4 regions of the Geodermatophilus sp. SYSU D00965 genome follow, and region 1 is predicted to be linked to each of the others. Evidence: riboswitches for the same ligand, from Rfam matches in the RefSeq annotation. Region 1 holds a riboswitch; each other region holds the start of a gene.
The links. A riboswitch is a leader RNA that binds a small molecule or an ion and turns the genes downstream of it on or off. The one in region 1 is predicted to bind cyclic di-AMP.
Positions count from the first base shown of each region.

Region 2: it holds a riboswitch for cyclic di-AMP, as region 1 does, so the genes downstream of both, ACI789_RS15390 (peptidoglycan DD-metalloendopeptidase family protein) here and ACI789_RS16415 (C40 family peptidase) in region 1, are expected to answer to the same signal.
Region 3: it holds a riboswitch for cyclic di-AMP, as region 1 does, so the genes downstream of both, ACI789_RS11820 (transglycosylase family protein) here and ACI789_RS16415 (C40 family peptidase) in region 1, are expected to answer to the same signal.
Region 4: it holds a riboswitch for cyclic di-AMP, as region 1 does, so the genes downstream of both, ACI789_RS21030 (aggregation-promoting factor C-terminal-like domain-containing protein) here and ACI789_RS16415 (C40 family peptidase) in region 1, are expected to answer to the same signal.

Region 1 is NZ_JBJGYQ010000016.1:124,827-128,103, forward strand. It holds gene ACI789_RS16405 (phytoene desaturase family protein) at 1-683, opposite strand, end outside; gene ACI789_RS16410 (hypothetical protein) at 714-893, opposite strand; cyclic di-AMP (ydaO/yuaA leader) riboswitch at 1,094-1,237, shown strand; gene ACI789_RS16415 (C40 family peptidase) at 1,253-2,296, shown strand; gene ACI789_RS16420 (YrdB family protein) at 2,448-2,828, shown strand; gene ACI789_RS16425 (hypothetical protein) at 2,806-3,277, opposite strand, start outside.
Region 2 is NZ_JBJGYQ010000015.1:60,407-63,683, reverse strand. It holds gene ACI789_RS15395 (maleylpyruvate isomerase N-terminal domain-containing protein) at 1-174, shown strand, start outside; gene ACI789_RS15390 (peptidoglycan DD-metalloendopeptidase family protein) at 208-1,410, opposite strand; cyclic di-AMP (ydaO/yuaA leader) riboswitch at 1,442-1,536, opposite strand; gene ACI789_RS15385 (MFS transporter) at 1,875-3,137, shown strand; tRNA gene ACI789_RS15380 (tRNA-Ile) at 3,128-3,201, shown strand.
Region 3 is NZ_JBJGYQ010000010.1:159,025-162,301, reverse strand. It holds gene treY (malto-oligosyltrehalose synthase) at 1-1,580, shown strand, start outside; cyclic di-AMP (ydaO/yuaA leader) riboswitch at 1,900-2,042, shown strand; gene ACI789_RS11820 (transglycosylase family protein) at 2,045-2,623, shown strand; gene ACI789_RS11815 (hypothetical protein) at 2,644-3,277, opposite strand, start outside.
Region 4 is NZ_JBJGYQ010000026.1:29,522-32,798, reverse strand. It holds gene ACI789_RS21040 (FMN reductase) at 1-65, opposite strand, end outside; gene ACI789_RS21035 (LLM class flavin-dependent oxidoreductase) at 62-1,207, opposite strand; cyclic di-AMP (ydaO/yuaA leader) riboswitch at 1,402-1,565, shown strand; gene ACI789_RS21030 (aggregation-promoting factor C-terminal-like domain-containing protein) at 1,800-2,687, shown strand; gene ACI789_RS21025 (hypothetical protein) at 2,900-3,109, shown strand; gene ACI789_RS21020 (class I SAM-dependent methyltransferase) at 3,106-3,277, shown strand, end outside.

The DNA of each region.
Region 1 (3,277 bases):
ACGGGCACCCGCCACCGGCCGGTGCCGTTGCCGACCAGGTGGTACAGGAAGCAGCGGCCGGCCAGGCCGTCGGCGGCGTGCACGTCGGCGAAGGTGCCGATCAGCCCGTCGGTCAGCGCCACCCCGCGGACGACGTCGTGGGAGAGCTCGTCGGCGACCACGTCGGCGAGCGGCCTCTCGGCGAGGTCGTGCCACAGCTGCGGGTCGCGCAGCCGTCCGGCCAGCTGGTCGGGGGAGAGCAGGGGCTCGGTCAGCGTGGGGGCGAGGTCCTCGGCGAGGTCGGCCAGCCGGCCGTAGAAGCGCCGCCACCCGGCCAGCTCGTCGTCGGACCCGGTGAGGTCCCGGAAGGAGGCGGCGGTGGCGGGCCCCTCGTCCCGCTCGACCAGCAGGCCGGTGTGCCCGGGGACGGCGGTGTAGGAGGCCACCGCGCGGTCGGCCAGGGTCACCTCCAGCCCCAGGTCGGCGACGATCCGGTCGGGCAGGAGGCTGACCAGGTACGAGTACGCCGACAGCCGGACGTCGACGCCCGGGAAGACCTGCCGGCTGACCGCGGCGCCGCCGACCTGCTCGAGCCGCTCGAGGACCAGCACCGACCAGCCGGCGCGGGCGAGGTAGGCCGCGGCCACCAGGCCGTTGTGACCGGCCCCGACGACGACGGCGTCGTACCTGCTGCGTGCGCTCACCCGGCGGACCGTAGCGGGTCCGGCGGGTGCTCAGCCGCCCTGCGTGGGAGCGTTCTCGCTCTCCGAGCAGTCAGCCCGGTTGCTGCCGGCCTCGGCGGCGCCGCAGTCGGTGGTGCCGCGGTCGACGTCGGTGTTGGAGTTGTTGGTGCTGCTGCACCCGGCGAGCGCCCCGGCGATGGCGAGCACGACCAGAGGTCGCTTGAGATCCATGGAGGGCACATACCCGCCATCGCGGTGGCGACCCCACGTGTCTCTTCCGCCACAGCCGCCCCGGGGACCTGCGCGGTCGAGTCGAGAGTCCACGAAATCACAGGCCGGTAATTGTCACGGCAGGGTCACGGCGCTTACGGTGTGTGCGTCCGCCGGGGCGCTCCGTCACCGCAATGGGTGACACCCCGCGGTCGCCGCCGAGCCGGTTCCCTCCTCCCCGGGGGAGCCGGGCCGGGGACCCACCGCAGCACTGGGGTGAAGCACGCACGGCCTCGGCCGGGCGCGCCGGGCGCCTTCCCGCCCGAACCCGTCAGCTAACTCGGTAGGCGGCTCGTGGAAGAACGGAGAGCCGCCACACCATGGCGTCCGCTCGCGCCGCCCGGCGCGCTGCCCTCGTCCTCGCCGCCGCCGTCGGCGTGGCCTTCGTCCCGACCTCGGCCGGTGCCGAGGAACCGGCCACCGCCCAGGAGGCCGCGACTCTGGTCGCCGCCCGCGGGCACGACCTCGAGGTCGTCACCGAGCAGTTCAACGAGGCCCGCGAGGCGCTCGCCGCCCAGCAGGCCGCCGCCCAGGCCGCGGCGGCGAAGGTCGCCGACGCGCAGGCGGTGGTCGCCGCCGCGCAGCAGCAGGTGACCGGCGTCGCCCGAAGCGCCTTCACCGGCGAGAGCATGGGGTCGCTGCAGGCGCTGATGACCAGCGGCTCGGCCGACGAGTTCGTCAACCGGGTGACCCTGCTGCAGACCGTCGCCGGCCACCAGGGCGAGGTGCTCGGCCAGGCGGTCGCGGCCGGCGAGGCCGCCACCGCGGCCCAGGCCGAGGCCGACCGGGTCGCCGCCGAGGCACAGCAGTCCTACGACGCGGTCGCCAAGCAGCAGGCCGACCTCCAGGCCCAGATCGCCGAGTACCAGGCCGACTACGCGCGGCTGACCGCCGACGAGCGCCGCGCCGCCCTGGCTGCCGCGGCCACCGCGCACGGCGGCGAGGAGCGGGCCAGCCGCGGCGAGCGTCCGGCGTCGACCGGCGGCTCGGCGCCCGTCGTCGCGGCCAGCGGTTCGATCCAGGCGGTCATCGACACGGCCATGGCCCAGCGCGGCAAGCCCTACGTCTGGGCGGCCTCCGGCCCGGGCTCCTACGACTGCTCCGGCCTGGTGCAGTACGCCTTCCGCGCGGCCGGGATCAGCCTGCCGCACTCCAGCCGCATGCAGTCGCAGATGGGCCAGCAGGTCTCCCGCGCCGAGGCGCGCCCCGGTGACCTGGTCGCCTTCTACAGCCCGGTGAGCCACATCGGCATCTACATCGGCAACGGCCAGATGGTGCACGCGCCGACCTCCGGCGACGTCGTCAAGGTCGCCAGCGTCGACGTCATGGGCGCCACCCCGCAGTTCAACCGCATCGCCGGCTAGCGGCTGCCCCCCGGAGCCCCCGGAGCCCCCGGAGCCCCCGGACGCCACGTGCGTCCGGGGGCTCCGTCGTGTCCGGGACTTGACGGTCCCGGCGCCGGGTGTGAACACTGCTCTCGTATCAGAGCGTCGTTCACCACGGAGGGGGCCCGAGATGGTGCAGGCATGGCAGTGGACCTGGGCGGGCGTCGCCTTCGCCACCGAGCTCGGCGCGCTGGCCGCCCTCGGCCTGTGGGGGTGGAGCGCCGGCGGGACGACGGCGCTGCGGTGGCTCCTGGCCCTCGGCGTCCCCCTGACCGCGGCGCTGCTGTGGGGGCTGTTCGCCGCGCCGCAGGCCGTGGTGCAGGTCGCGGCGCTCGCCGTCCTGACGAAGGTGGTGGTCTTCGGGGCCGCCGGCGCGGCCCTGCTCGCGGCCGGGTCGCCGCGCGCGGCCGCCGTCCTCGTCGTCGCTGCGGTGCTGGGCAGCGTGCTGTCCGGGCCGCTGACCGCGCAGCCGGCGCCCCAGGCCGCGGTCAGCGCGCCGCCGGCCGGCTGACCTCCTGCAGCAGCCCCCAGACGAACCGCGCCCGGACCCCGCCGGGCAGGTGCACCTCCCAGCGGGTGACCACGCCGGGGTCCACGCTCCGCGCGCCCGGCAGCCCGACGACGTCGTCCAGGACGTGCTCCCACACCCGCAGCCGGCCGGCCGTGGCGCGAGGCACCGGCGAGCCCGGCGCGCGCACCAGGTGCTCCTGGAGCACGGAGCCGCCGGGGGCGGAGAGCACCTCCCAGTACAGGTGCGGCCAGAGCGGCAGCGGCCAGCGGCGGACCTGCAGGTCCAGGTCGCCGAAGCGGCGGTCCTCGAGCTCCTCGGGCGGCCCGAGGACGGCGGAGCGCAGGGCCAGCCCGCGCGGTGCCCGCGGCGAGTGCTGCAGCGCCTGCCACCGGGTGTGCGCGGCGTGCGCCTCCGCCCGGGTGGCGCCGACGCGGGGCAGTGCCTCGGCG
Region 2 (3,277 bases), on a different contig from region 1:
GTCGTCGCGGTGGCCCGCCGCCGCCTGCGCGTGCACGAGATCAGCGGGCTGCTGGCGCTGGCGCCCATCGTGCAGTCCGCTCCGGGCATCCCCGGCGGGCCGATCCTGCAGCTGGCCGCGCAGACCCTCGGCGGCGTGGGCGGGCTCCTCGGCCGGTTGCGGGGCCGCCGCTAGCCGGACCGGGGCCCGGCGGTCAGCAGCCGCCGGTCAGCAGCCGCCGGTGGCGATGCCGTGCTCGTGCAGCCACGGCACCGGGTTGACCCGGCTGGCGTAGAGCCCGCCCTGGTGCACCTCGAAGTGCAGGTGCGGGCCGGTGGACTGGCCCTTGTTGCCGACCTCGGCGATCTGCTGGCCTGCGGTCACCACCTGGCCGGCGCTGACGAAGAAGCGGTTCACGTGGCCGTAGAGGGTGATCTGGCCGTCCCCGTGCTGCACGTACACCGCCTGCCCGAACCCGCTGGCCGGGCCGGCCTGGAGCACGACGCCGTCCTCCGGCACGTGGATCGGGGTGCCGATGGGCGCGGCGATGTCGATGCCCTGGTGCTGGGTGCCCCAGCGCGCGCCGTAGCAGGAGGTGACCCGGCCGGCGGTGGGCATGGCGGTGGCGCTCTGCGCGGCGGACACCGCCTGCGCCTGCGTCTGGCGCTGGTCCCAGGCCGCGCCGGGGTCCGCGGCACCCTGGGCGGCGAGCAGCCGCTCCCCCGCCTGCCGCAGCTGCTCCTCCAGGGAGGCCTTCTCCGCGGTGCGGGCGTCGAACTCCGCCTGGGCCGCGGCCAGGTGGGCGTCGGCGGCGGCCTGCGCCTCGTCGGCGGCCCGGGCGGCCCCGTCGAGCCGGGTGACGGCCTCGCCCGCGGCGCGGTCGGCCTCCGCGACCCGCTGCTGGACGGCGAGGAACTCCTGGAGCTGGGCGGCGCGGTGGTCGCCGATGACCTCCATCGTGGCGGCCTGCTGCAGCAGCTCGGTCGGGTTCTGCGCGTCGAGCAGGAGCTCCATGTCGCCGTACCGGGTGTCGCCGCCCATGTAGGCCCGGCGGCCCAGGTCACCGATGGCCTGCTCGGCGCCGACGACGTCGGCCTGGGCGTCGGCGAGCTCGGCGGCGGTCCGCTCGGCCTCGGCCTGCGCCTGGGTGAGCTGGGCGCGCGCGACCAGCGCGGCGTCCGCCGCGGCCTCGGCCTCCACGGTCATCCGCTGCAGCTGCTCCTCGGCGGCGCGCACCTGCTCCCCGATGCGGGCCACCTGTGCGGTCAGCTCCTCCTGCTCGGAGGAGGCGGGGGTGGCGGGCGCGGCGAGCGCGGCCGGAGTGCCGGCCAGCAGACCCGCTGCAGCGGCGGCGACGAGCAGGGCCCGGCGGCCTCGGCGGGGGGCGGTTGCACGGTCGAGCAGGCTGGTGCGGTGGTGCAGGGTCGCCAAGGCGACGGTTCTCCCATCCTCGCGGCCGCCTACCGGGTTAGCTGACGGGTTCGGGCCGGACGGCGCCCTACCCGCCCGCGCGCAGCGCAGGCAGGACTCACCCCAGTGGATCGGTGGGTCCCCGGTCCGCCTCGACCCCGAGGGGCCTGCGGCGGTTCGGCGGGGCCTGGCCGAGGCCCTCGGTTCCCGAGGAGCTGAGCCCGGCGAGGCCGTCGGGAAAGCTACTACGGATGCGACAGGGGGTCACGATCGGGTAACACCCCCGGCGCGCCTCCTTGCCCGGGAGGGTGACCCCCGGCTACGGCCCGTGCCCGGACGACCCCGCTCCGCTGAGCCCGGACGCTACCGGCCGGCCGGAGCGGGCACCCCGTCGCCCACCTGCACCGACTCCGGTAGACGTGGTGCGTGCCCCCGACCGCGAGCGCGCGCCGTGCCCGCGCCCGAGGACGCGGCGGACCGTCGGCGTGAGATCCCGCACACGATCCTCCGACACGCCGCCGACACGCCGGGCCCGGCGGCGCGGCCTGGTGGTGCTGTGCGCGACCGAGATCACCAGCTGGGGCGTCCTCTACTACGCCTTCCCGGTCGCCCTGCACGACATCACCGCCGACACCGGCTGGTCGGCGCCGACGGCGTCGGCGGCGTTCTCGGGGGGACTCGTGGTCTCCGCGCTGGCCGGGATCCCGGTGGGCCACTGGCTCGACCGGCACGGGCCCCGCCGGGTGATGACGGCCGGCTCGCTGCTCGCGGTGCCCGCGACGGTCGGCATCGCCCTGGCGCCGAGCTACGGCTGGTTCCTGGCGGCGTGGCTGGTCGCCGGCGTCGCGATGGCCGCAGTGTTCTACCAGGCCGCGTTCACCGCGCTGGCCCGCTGGTACGGGGAGGACCGGGTGCGGGCGCTCACCGCCCTGACCCTGGCGGCCGGGCTGTCCAGCACGGTGTTCGCGCCGCTGACCGACGCGCTGCTCGCCGGCCTCTCCTGGCGGCAGACCTACCTGGTCCTGGCCGCGGTGCTGGCCGTCGTCACCGTCCCGCTGCACGCCGTCGTCCTGCCCGCGGCGTGGGCCCGACCGCGGTCGGGCACCCCGGAGGGCCACCGCGGGGTCCCGCCCGAGGTCCGGACGGCGGGGTTCCTGCTGCTGGCCGCGGCGCTGACGCTCACCGCGTTCGGCCTCTACGCGGCCAGCCTCACCCTCATCCCCCTCCTGACCGGCCGCGGGTTCTCCAGCACCCTGGCGGCCACCACCCTCGGCCTGCTGGGCGCCGGACAGCTCCTCGGCCGGCTCGGGTACGCGCCGCTGGCGCGCCGGACCTCCCCGGCCGGCCGCGCCGTGGTCATCGTGCTGGCCTCGGCCGGGACGATCGCCCTGCTCGCCGGGCTGCCCGGACCCGCGGCCCTGCTGGTCACGGCCTCCGTGCTCGCCGGTGCCGCGCGCGGCGCGGGAACGCTGCTGCAGGCCACCGTCGTCGCCGAGCGCTGGGGCGCGGCCCGCTACGGCACGGTCGGGGGGTACCTGGCCGCGCCGATCACCCTCGCCACCGCCGTGGCGCCGTGGGCGGGGACGGCCCTGGCCGAGGTCCTGGGCGGCTACCCCGCCGCGTTCTGGGTGCTGGCCGCGCTCGTCCTCGGGGCCGCCGGCGCCGCCGTCCTCAGCTACCGCGGGGAGGGCGGCCACGGGGGCACGCCCGGGACGGCGTCTGGCAGGCTGGAGGCTCCGGGGCGGTAGCTCAGCCGGTCAGAGCATGGGACTCATAATCCCTGGGTCGTGGGTTCGAGCCCCACCCGCCCCACCCTTGTTCTGTGCTATCTCGGCTGGCGCTCGAGGCGTCTCGGTCGATCCTCGACACCCTCGTCCCATCGAGGCCT
Region 3 (3,277 bases), on a different contig from region 1:
GCTACCTGGACCGGCTGGCCGAGGCGTCCGGCAACCGGTGGACGGTGGTCGAGAAGATCCTCGAGCCCGGCGAGGACCTGCCGGAGAACTGGGCGACCGCGGGGACGACCGGCTACGACGCCCTCGCCGAGGTCGACGACGTGCTGGTGGACCCGGCCGGCGAGGCGGCGCTGACCGCGCTGGACACCGAGCTGTCGGGCCGGGCGGTCGACTACGGCGAGCTGGTGCACGACTGCAAGCGCGAGGTCACCGACGGGATGCTCGGCTCGGAGGTGGCCCGCCTGGTGCGGGTGATCGGCGAGCTGCCCGGCATCTCGCGGGAGCAGCAGACCGAGACCCTCGCCGAGCTGCTGGCGAGCTTCCCGGTCTACCGCACCTACCTGCCCGACGGCCGGGAGCACCTGGCCGCGACGGTGACCGCGGTCCGGGAGCGCCGTCCCGACCTGGCCGGTGCGGTCGACGCGCTGTACCCGGTGCTGGCGCAGGCCGGCACCGAGGCGGCCACCCGCTTCGAGCAGACCAGCGGCCCGGTCATGGCCAAGGGCGTGGAGGACAGCGCGTACTACCGCTGGGCCCGGTTCGTCGCGCTCAACGAGGTGGGCGGCGACCCGGCCCGCTTCGGCAGCACGGTCGCGGAGTTCCACGAGGCGCAGCGCCGGCGGCTGGAGCGCAAGCCGGCGTCGATGACGACCCTGTCGACGCACGACACCAAGCGCAGCGAGGACGTGCGGGCGCGGCTGGCGGTGCTCGCCGAGCTCCCCACCGAGTGGGCGCGGCTGGTGCGCCGGCTGCTCGACCTGCACCCGCTCGCCGACCGGCCGATGGCGCACCTGGTGTGGCAGAACCTGGTCGGCGCGTGGCCGTTGTCCCGGGAGCGGGCGCACGCCTACGCGGAGAAGGCGGCGCGCGAGGCCGGGACGTCGACGACCTGGACCGATCCGGACGAGCAGTTCGAGGCGCAGCTGCACGCGCTGGTCGACGCCGCGTACGACGACCGGGCGACGCAGGCCGAGATCGAGGAGGTCGTCGCGCGCATCGCGCCGCTCGGCCGGTCGAACTCGCTGTCGCAGAAGCTCCTGCAGCTGTCCATGCCCGGTGTCCCGGACGTCTACCAGGGCACCGAGCTGTGGGACCTCTCCCTGGTCGACCCGGACAACCGCCGTCCGGTCGACTACGACCTGCGCCGCCGGCTGCTGGCCCGGCTCGACGAGGGCTGGGTGCCGCCGGTCGAGGAGGAGGGCGCGGCGAAGCTGCTCGTGGTCTCCCGGACGCTGCGCGCCCGCCGCGAGCACCCGGAGTGGTTCGCCGGGTACGAGCCGGTCGAGGTCACCGGGTCCGCCGCCGAGCACGTCGTCGCATTCGACCGGGGGTCCGGGGAGCAGGACGGGGTGGTGGCCGTCGCGACCCGGCTCCCCGCCGGGCTGGCCGCCGCCGGCGGCTGGGGCGACACCGCGCTGCAGCTGCCGAACGGCGCCTGGCGGGACCTGCTCACCGGCGGCCGGCACGTCTCGGACGCGGCCGGGCTGCCGGTCGGCGCGGCGCTGGAGCGGCTGCCGGTCGCGCTCCTCGTCCGGGACTGAAGAAGGACCCCTCTGCCCCCCCGTCACTCGCAGGCTCGTGGCGGGACCCTGCAGAGGGGCCATGGAGGGTGGCCGCTCCGGCGCGTCACCAGGCTCGTGGCGGGACCCTGCAGAGGGGCCTAGAACGACGTCACGGGACTCACGACGGAGAGTCGTCGGCCGGGGGCGGTGCGCCGCCCCCGGCCCGGCCTGTCGCGCCACGCCGGGGCGGCACGCCGGTGCCCGCGCGCGGACCGGGACGTCCGCCCCTAGCGTCCCGCGCGTGCTCCGGCTGTCCGGCCGGGCACGGCGCCGTCCCGCCCAACCCCGTCCGGCGGCGTCCGCCTCTGCACCAACCGTGGACGGGGGTGGGGGACCCACCTACGGCGCTGCGCGCGCCTGGGGGTGAAGCCGCGTTCCGCGGCCGGGCACCGATCGCCCGAACCCGACAGCTAACCCCGCCGGCGGTCGATCGGAGGACCTCCATGCCCCAGCACGACCGATCCCGCACGCCCTCTCGCGCCCTGCGCCGCGGCGCCGTCGTCCTCGCCGGCGCGGCCGCCGTCTCCGCCCTCGCCCTCCCCGGATCCGCCTCGGCCGCGGAGCACAACTGGGACGGCGTCGCGCAGTGCGAGTCCAGCGGGAACTGGCACATCAACACCGGCAACGGCTACTACGGCGGGCTGCAGTTCAGCGCGAGCACCTGGGCGGCCTACGGCGGCCGGGAGTTCGCGTCCAACGCCCACCTGGCCAGCAAGGCGCAGCAGATCGTGGTCGCCGAGCGCACCCTCGACGGGCAGGGCATCGGCGCCTGGCCGAACTGCGGGCGGTACCTGACCGGCGGCTCGTCGGCGCAGGCGGCCGCACCGGCGCAGGCGGCGGCACCGGAGCGGGCGTCGCGCGCCGACCGGGCGGCGTCCGGGAGCTACGTCGTCCAGGCCGGGGACACGCTCGGCACCATCGCCGCCCGGCACGGCATGGGCTGGCGCGAGCTGTACGCGCAGAACCGCGACCGGGTGGCCGACCCCGACGTGATCCGCGTGGGCCAGTCGCTGGTCGTCTGAGCCCGCCGTCCGCGCGCAGGTCACGGGGGGCCGGGCCGGCCCCCCGTGACCTGGCCGGCGCCGCGCAGCGGCAGCGGTCGTCGAGCCGTGGCCGCGCCCCGGGCGACGCCGACCGCCAGCGGCCAGTCCGGGTCGGCCCAGTAGCGGCTGTGTGCGTACAGCGGCGGCTCCGGCGCGGACTGGTTGGTCGGGTCCGAGGCCACCGGGTCGAGCAGGCGCCATTCGCCGCCGCAGACCCGGCGCAGGGTGCGGGGATCGCGCCAGTCGTCCTCCGGACCCTCGTCCCAGAGCCGACGTGACCGCAGCGGTCCGGTCTCCGGCGTCCGCTCCCAGCTCCGGACCGGCCCGGCGACCGGGTCGGTCTCGCGGAACAGGCTCACCCAGCGCTCCCCCCAGGTGTCGCTCAGCCAGCGGAGCACGTCCGGGCCGACGTGCGCGGGGAACGCGCGGCAGAACTGCATGCGCAACTGGGAGCCGAAGGTCACCAACCCGACCCTCGGGTAGAGCTCGGGTGCGATCGAGCGCAGCGCGGCCAGGCCGATCAGGCTCCCCTGGCTGTGCGCGGCCACGACCACCTGCTCGGCGTCCCCCTCCGCGGACAGCAGCCACTCGATGCGGTCGACCAGCGCCGGGACCGCCACCTGGGAGTACGCC
Region 4 (3,277 bases), on a different contig from region 1:
AGCAGCCGGGTGGACGACGGCGTCGACAGCCCCGCGCTGACGACCGCCAGGGTGCGGGTGGTCACCGGGCGGTCACCTCCTCGGCGGTGCGCCCGGTGACGTCGTCCCCGGCGGCGTACACGGTGCTGTCCTGCCCGCCCCGGGCGGCGACCAGCGAGGCGTGCGTGGGGGCGTCCGGCACGTGCGCCGGCTTGAGCGCGGCGAACTCGCGGCGGAGCACCGGCACGACCTCCTCGCCGAGGATGTCCAGCTGCTCGAGCACGGTCTTCAGCGGCAGGCCGGCGTGGTCGACGAGGAACAGCTGCCGCTGGTAGTCGCCGACGTAGTCACGGAAGCCGAGGGTGCGCTCGATGACCTGCTGCGGGCTGCCCACGGTCAGCGGCGTCTCCCGGGAGAAGTCCTCCAGCGACGGGCCGTGGCCGTAGACGGGCGCGTTGTCGAAGTACGGCCGGAACTCGTTGACGGCGTCCTGGCTGTTCTTCCGCATGAACACCTGCCCGCCCAGGCCCACGATCGCCTGGTCGGCGGCGCCGTGGCCGTGGTGCTCGAAGCGGCGGCGGTAGAACTCGACCATCCGCTGGGTGTGCTCCTTGGGCCAGAAGATGTGGTTGTGGAAGAAGCCGTCGCCGTAGTAGGCGGCCTGCTCGGCGATCTGCGGGGAGCGGATCGAGCCGTGCCAGACGAACGGCGGGACGCCGTCCAGCGGCCGCGGGGTGGAGGTGAAGCCCTGCAGCGGGGTGCGGAACTGGCCGGACCAGTCGACGACGTCCTCGTCCCACAGCCGGCGCAGCAGCGCGTAGTTCTCCACCGCCAGCGGGATGCCGTTGCGGATGTCCTGCCCGAACCACGGGTAGACCGGGCCGGTGTTGCCGCGGCCCATCATCAGGTCGACGCGACCGTCGGCGAGGTGCTGCAGCATCGCGTAGTCCTCGGCGATCTTCACCGGGTCGTTGGTGGTGATCAGCGTGGTCGCCGTCGACAGCTGCAGGGTGCTCGTCCGCGCGGCGATGTGCGCCAGCGTCGTGGTGGGGGAGGACGAGAAGAACGGCGGGTTGTGGTGCTCGCCGAGGGCGAACACGTCGAGCCCGACCTCCTCGGCCTTCTGCGCGATCCGGAGGACCGCCTTGATCCGCTCACCCTCGGTGGGCGTGCGCCCGGTCGTGGGGTCGGTCGTGATGTCGCTGACCGAGAAGATCCCGAACTGCATCTCGTGCTCCAGGTGATTGAGAGCGCAACTACTGCTGCGTGCAACAGTGCCACGGCCTGGCTATTCCGCTGCGGGCGACTCCCGCGCGCGAGGTACCTCACGCAACGGATGTGACCGCCGGGATTGTCACGGGACGGTAACGGCCCCTACGGTGGCTGACGTCCGGTTGGTCGAGCCTCCCATCCCGGGAGCCTGGCTGGACGCCGCCGAGTCGTGTCCGCACCGCTGCGGGCGCGAGCCGGGGACCCACCGCAGTACTGGGGTGAATCCTGCCCGCCGAGCCTCGCTCGGAGGGCAGGTAGGGCACCTTCCCGCCCGAACCCGTCAGCTAACTCGGTAGGCGGCCACGGAAGGAACGGAGAGCACCCGCTTGCCTCACCCACGGGCCCTCGCGGCCCGCAGGGTCACCCGGCCGCGCGCCCCTCGCGCTTCCTCCTCGGCCCGCTGACCCCGCCAGCCCGCGACCGCCGGCGCCCGCGCGTCCCTCGCTGACCGCGCCCGGCACCCCACACCGACCACAGCACCGGGCTGTCCTCGCCGAGACGAGGACCGGTCCCGCGCGCGCCCTCACGCCCCCGGAGCACCACACCCGATGTCCCGCCGCACGCCGCACGACCTCCGCCCGGCCGACGCCGTCCGCACCGAGCCCGCCACCCTGGAGCTCGCCGCTTCCGAGCCCGCCACCGCTGAGCTCCCCGCCGAGCTCGCCACCGAGACCACCGCCCGCCGCCGGCTGCGGCTGCCCACCCGGGGCCGCCGTCCGGCGATCCTGCTGGCCACCGCCGCTGCCGGTGCCGTCGCGGTCAGCGTGCTGACCACCGGTCAGCCGGCCGCCGAGGCCGACGCCGCGACGGTGAGCGCGTCCACGAGCGTCGCCGAGCAGCTGGGCCTCACCGGCTCCTCCGCCGCCGCGACGTCGGACGACCTCGCCCCGCTCGAGGAGCTCACCGCCTCGCGCAGCGAGCGCGAGGCCGCCCAGGCCAGCGCCGCCCAGGCGCAGGCCGCGGCGGACCAGGCCGAGCTCGACCGCCAGGCCGCCGAGAAGGCCGCGGCGGAGAAGGCCGCTGCCGAGAAGGCCGCCGCGGAGAAGGCCGCCGCCGAGCAGGCCGCCCGCGAGGCCGCCGAGCGCCAGGCCGCCGAACAGGCCGCGCGGGCCGCCGCGCCCGCCCGGGCCGCGGCCGCCCCGGCGAGCGGCGGGTCGTTCAAGGACTACGCGATGAGCAAGGTCGGCAGCGCCGACCAGTTCTCCTGCCTCGAGAAGCTGTGGGGCAAGGAGAGCGGCTGGAACCCCAACGCGCAGAACCCCTCCAGCACCGCCTACGGCATCCCGCAGTTCCTCGACTCGACCTGGGCCGGCACCGGGATCGCCAAGACCTCCGACGGCTACCGCCAGATCGACGCCGGCCTGATCTACATCGACAGCCGCTACGGCTCGCCGTGCGGCGCCTGGGCGCACTCGCAGTCCACCGGCTGGTACTGAGCACGCACCCCGTCCCGGGTCCGGGACGGGCAACACCAGCAGCGCCGTCCCGCGCGACGCGCACCGAGAGCCGCACGCCTCCCAGGGAGGGGTGCGGCTCTCGGCGTCCGGGGGCTGGGGCACCCTGGTGTCCGGCTCCCGTCGGCGACGGGGCGGTCGCGAGCGAGACACCGTCGGTGGGTCCACCGACGCCGACACCAGGGAGACGCAGCGTGGGCCGGCGTTCCGTCGAGCAGGCTCCCGGGCCCGGGGACGCCGCCCGGCCACCCGGGCGGGCGCCTCGTGAGCTGCCGGCCGCGTGGGACCGGCCCATCTCGACCGGCAACCTGCTGGCCGACTGCGAGCGGTGGTGCCGCGACCACCTGCCCCGCCGGGAGCCGCGCCCGCCGGACGCGACGCGGGTGGTGGACTCCCAGGCGTGAGACTCGTCCCGTCCCGGTTCGTCCGCGCCCACACCCAGGTCCGCCGGCCGACCTGCGTCCCGGAGGTCCGGCTGCACGTGGCCGACGACGTGGTCGCCCTGTGGGAGGCGATGGAGGCCGACGGCGGCGCCGGTGAGGCCCCGCCGTTCTGGGCCGCGGCCTGGCCGG